2 regions of the Streptomyces sp. SAS_281 genome follow, and region 1 is predicted to be linked to the other one. Evidence: riboswitches for the same ligand, from Rfam matches in the RefSeq annotation. Region 1 holds a riboswitch; the other holds the start of a gene.
The links. Region 1 has a riboswitch for cobalamin ahead of ACN6LM_RS25410 (ABC transporter substrate-binding protein). Riboswitches for the same ligand answer to the same signal wherever they lie in the genome.
Positions count from the first base shown of each region.

Region 2: another riboswitch for cobalamin. It lies ahead of ACN6LM_RS11360 (cobalamin biosynthesis protein); the one in region 1 lies ahead of ACN6LM_RS25410 (ABC transporter substrate-binding protein).

Region 1 covers NZ_JBMNDO010000076.1:26,402-28,593, forward strand. Annotated here, with positions in the region: gene ACN6LM_RS25405 (beta-ketoacyl-[acyl-carrier-protein] synthase family protein) at 1-727, shown strand, start outside; cobalamin riboswitch at 781-937, shown strand; gene ACN6LM_RS25410 (ABC transporter substrate-binding protein) at 1,014-2,054, shown strand; gene ACN6LM_RS25415 (FecCD family ABC transporter permease) at 2,051-2,192, shown strand, end outside.
Region 2 covers NZ_JBMNDO010000023.1:10,600-12,791, forward strand. Annotated here, with positions in the region: gene ACN6LM_RS11350 (inorganic phosphate transporter) at 1-679, shown strand, start outside; gene ACN6LM_RS11355 (hypothetical protein) at 712-945, shown strand; cobalamin riboswitch at 1,093-1,219, shown strand; gene ACN6LM_RS11360 (cobalamin biosynthesis protein) at 1,343-2,192, shown strand, end outside.

The DNA.
Region 1 (2,192 bases):
CACCGCGCTGTCCGTCGCCCGCGACCTGCTGGTGACCGGGCAGTGCGACGTGGCCGTCGCGGGGGCGACCGAGTCGACCGTCTTCCCGATCGCCATGACCGGCTTCGCCCGGTCCGGGGCCGCCGCCCGTGCGGACGGCGACCTGTCCCGGCTCAGCCGGCCCTTCGCCGCCGACCGCGCCGGACTCGTCATGGGCGAGGGCGCCGCCGTCATGGTGCTGGAACGCGCCGCCGACGCGGAGGCCAGGGGCGCCGAACCCCGGGCCCTGCTCGCCGGCACCGGCGCCACCACGGACGCCCACCACCCGACCAGCCCGCACCCCGACGGGCGGGTCGCCCGGGCCGCCGTCGAGGCCGCACTGCGGAACGCGGGCTGGCGGGCCGACGAGGTGGAGCACGTCAACGCGCACGGCACCGCGACCGTACGCAACGACGCCGCCGAGGCCGCGCTGATCAGCCGGGTGTACCCGCACCGGCCACCCGTCACCGCCCCCAAGGGTGTGCTCGGGCACTGCATGGGCGCGGCCGGGGCGATCGAGGCGGGGCTGACGATCCTCACTCTCCAGCGCGGGGTCGTCCCGCCGGTCGCGAACCTGGACGCCCCCGCGCCCGGGTTCGACATCGACTGCGTCACGAAGGTGCCGCTGGTGCGGCCCGTCCACCGGGCCGTCAGCCACTCCTTCGGCTTCGGCGGGCACAACGCGGTGGTGGCCCTGCAGCGCCCATGAGTCCCCGGGGGCGGCGCCGAACCGCGCGGGACGCCCGTGGTAGCGTCCCCGGAGCCAGTCGAACTCCACGTGGGAGTCAGGGAATCCGGTGCGAATCCGGAGCTGACGCGCAGCGGTGAGGGGGACGGGCGGGGCCACGGCCACTGGGAGACCACCGTCTCCCGGGAAGGCGTCCTGTCCGAGCGAACCCGAGTCCGAAGACCTGCTGGCGACCGCCGTCCGGGACCGGGCGGCGGGTTCCGTACAGCGGGCCCCGCGCATGGGCCCAGAGACGCCGAGGTACCCCGTGCCGCCGATATCCGGCCCCGCCCGTTCCGCCGCCCTGCTCGCCGCCGCGCTCCTGCTGCTGACGGCCTGCGGGGGGTCCCCCGCCGGTAAGGCCGACGCGTCCGGCGCGGCGGACGGCTATCCGGTCACGCTCAGGAACTGCGGACGCACCGTCACCGTGGACGCCGCACCCCGCCGCGCGGTCTCCGTCGACCAGGGCACCACGGAGATCCTGCTCTCGCTCGGCCTCCAGGACCGGATGGCCGCCACCGCCACCTGGACCGACCCGGTGATGAAGGGCCTGGAGAAGGCCAACGCGGGCGTGAAGCGGATCGCCGACAACCGGCCCTCCTCCGAGAAGGTCCTCGACCAGGAGCCCGACTTCGTCGCCGCCGACTTCGAGTCGACCCTCGCCAAGGGCGGCGTCGCCCCGCGCGAACAGTTCGAGGAACTGGGCGTCCCCACCTACGTCTCGCCCGCCGACTGCACGGCCAAGGACAACACCAGGGACGGCGACGGCGTCCGCACCGGCGCCCTCACCATGAACAGCGTCTACGACGAAGTACGCGACCTGGCCCGGGTGTTCGGCGTGCCCGAGCGCGGCGAGAAGCTGGTCGCACGGCTCCGCGCCCGGATCCGCGCGGCCGCCGGCGGCGTCGACGGCTCCGGCACCTCCGTCCTGTACTGGTTCGCCAACTCCGAGTCCCCCTACCTGGCGGGCTGCTGCGGGGCGCCGGGCATCATCACCCGGGAACTGGGCCTGAAGAACGTCTTCGACGACACGCACGACGAATGGCCCCAGATCAACTGGGAGACCGTCGCCGACCGCAACCCGGACCTGCTGGTCATCGGCGACCTCACCCGCAAGTCGCAGACCGCCGAGAGCGCCGCCGGGAAGATCGCCTTCCTGGAGTCCAACCCCGTCACGAAGAACATGGACGCCGTACGCCACAAGCGCTACGTCCTGCTCAGCGGCCAGGCCATGAACCCGACCATCCGCACGGTCGAGGGCGTGGAGCTGGTGGCCGCCGGGCTGCGCGCTTACGGGCTCGCGGGGTGACGGCCACCGACCGGCTCACCGCCCCGCGCGAGACGGCGCCGGAGACCACCGTGTCCGCCCGCCCGCGACGCCTGCGCGGCGGCCTCCTGTGGACCGGCGGCCTTCTGCTGCTCGTCCTGTCCGTCGCGGTCGCCGTCA
Region 2 (2,192 bases), on a different contig from region 1:
GAAGACGATGGGCATCATCACCCTCGCCCTGGTCACCGGCGGCGTCCTCTCCCCCGGCTCCAACCCGCCGGTCTGGGTCATCGTCAGCGCCGGCCTGGCCATCGCGCTCGGCACGTACCTCGGCGGCTGGCGCATCATCCGCACCATGGGCAGCGGCCTGACCGAGCTGAAGCCCCCGCAGGGCTTCGCCGCCCAGACCAGCGCGGCCACCGTCATCCTGGCCTCCTCGCACCTCGGCTTCTCCCTCTCCACCACGCAGTCCTGCTCCGGGGCCGTGATGGGCGCGGGCCTCGGCCGTGCCGGGGGTGTGGTCCGCTGGTCCACCGCCACCCGGATGTTCGTCGCCTGGGGCCTGACCCTGCCGGCCGCGGGTCTGGTCGGCGCGGGTGCCGAGTTCCTGACGAAGCAGGGCACCTGGGGCGTCGTGGTGGTCGCGGTCCTCCTGATCGCCGGATCCGGGGCGATCTGGGTGCTCTCGCGCCGCAAGCCCGTCGGCCACGGCGATGTCGCGCCCGGCACCGCGGACGCGGCCCCGGCCGAGCCCGCGGGTGTCGTCACCCAGGCCATCGCGGCCGTGAGCCCGCCGCCCACCGCGGCCCAGGCGCACGACCTCGCCGCCACCATTCCGGCGCCCGCCGGTCCCGTCGCCGCCGATCCGGCCCGACCCGCCACGGTCTGACAGACCCCGGTACTCCGCTAAGGACACCCCGTATGAACATCGACTGGGCAGCTCTGGGCACCGTCTTCGGCGTCTCCCTCGTCGCCACCGTCGCCCTGGTGGGCCTCTTCACGCTCGGCATCGTCGGCCTCTCCAAGCAGCCGGAGCCGGCCGCCGGGGGCGGTCCGGCGGGCTCGTCGCTCCTGCTGGCGCGCGCCGGTGCGTACGTCTGCTTCGGGCTGTGCGCGGCGGCGGTCGCGTACGGCATCTATCTGATCGTCGCCTGACGCACCGCCCCTCCCCCGGGCCGGACGCACCTCGTGCGCGTCCGGCCCGGTGTGCGTCCGCCCACACCGTGCCGCCGCAGGTCAACAGTGAGTTGACGGGCGTTCGCGGGGCGTGGTGGACTGCCGGAGCCATTACGGCGACAGCAGAGGAAGCCGGTGCGAATCCGGCGCGGTCCCGCCACTGTCACCGGGGAGCGGTCCCCCACCGCACGTCACGGCCCGCGCGAGCGGGCTGGAAGACCGGGGAACCCGCCGATCCGGAAGCCAGGAGACTCTCGTCGCCGTCACGTCGAACCAGGGCGCGGACCCTGAGTGAGGACATATCGCCATGCCCGGCTGCCGTGCGACCTTCTCCCCACGCCCCCTGTCGGCAGCCTCGGGTGCGGTCGGCTGAACCGTGCGTGCCGATCGCATCTACGCGTACGGCGCCACCGCCGGCCTGATCGCCGACCTGCTGCTCGGTGACCCCCGCAGGGGGCACCCGGTCGCCGCCTTCGGGCGGGCCGCCGCGGCCGTCGAGGACCGGCTCTGGCGCGACCATCGCGGCCGGGGCGCCCTGCACACCCTGGTCTGCGCCGGGGGCGCCGCCGGGAGCGCCGCGCTCGCCGCCCGCGCCCTGCGCCGCCGCCCCGTCGCCTCCGTGGCCCTGACCGCCGCCGCCACCTGGTCCGTCGTCGGCGGTACGTCGCTGGGGCGGGAGGCCCGGACCATCGGCGGGGCGCTCGCCGCGGGCGACATCGACGCGGCCCGGGAGCGGCTGCCGCACCTGTGCGGGCGCGACCCGCAGGCGCTGGACGGCCCCGGGATCGCGCGCGCCGTCGTGGAGTCCGTCGCCGAGAACACCTCGGACGCCGTGGTCGGCGCCCTCGTCTGGGGCGCCCTCGCCGGTGTCCCCGGGCTCGTCGGCTTCCGCGCCGCCAACACGCTCGACGCGATGGTCGGCCACAAGTCGCCCCGCTACCTGCGGTACGGCTGGGCATCCGCCCGGCTGGACGACCTCGCGGGCTGGCCCGGCGCCCGGCTCACCGCCCTGCTCGCCGTGGCCTCCGGCGGCCGCCCCCGGGAGGCGGTGCGGGCCTGGCGGGCCGACGCCGCGAAGCACCCGAGCCCCAACGCGGGGCCCGTGGAGGCCGCGTTCGCCGGGGCGCTCGGCGTACGGCTGGGCGGGACCCTCGCGTACGGGGGGCGCGTCGAGCACCGGCCCGTACTCAACGGGGAGGCGGGCCGTGCCGTGGAGACCGGGGACA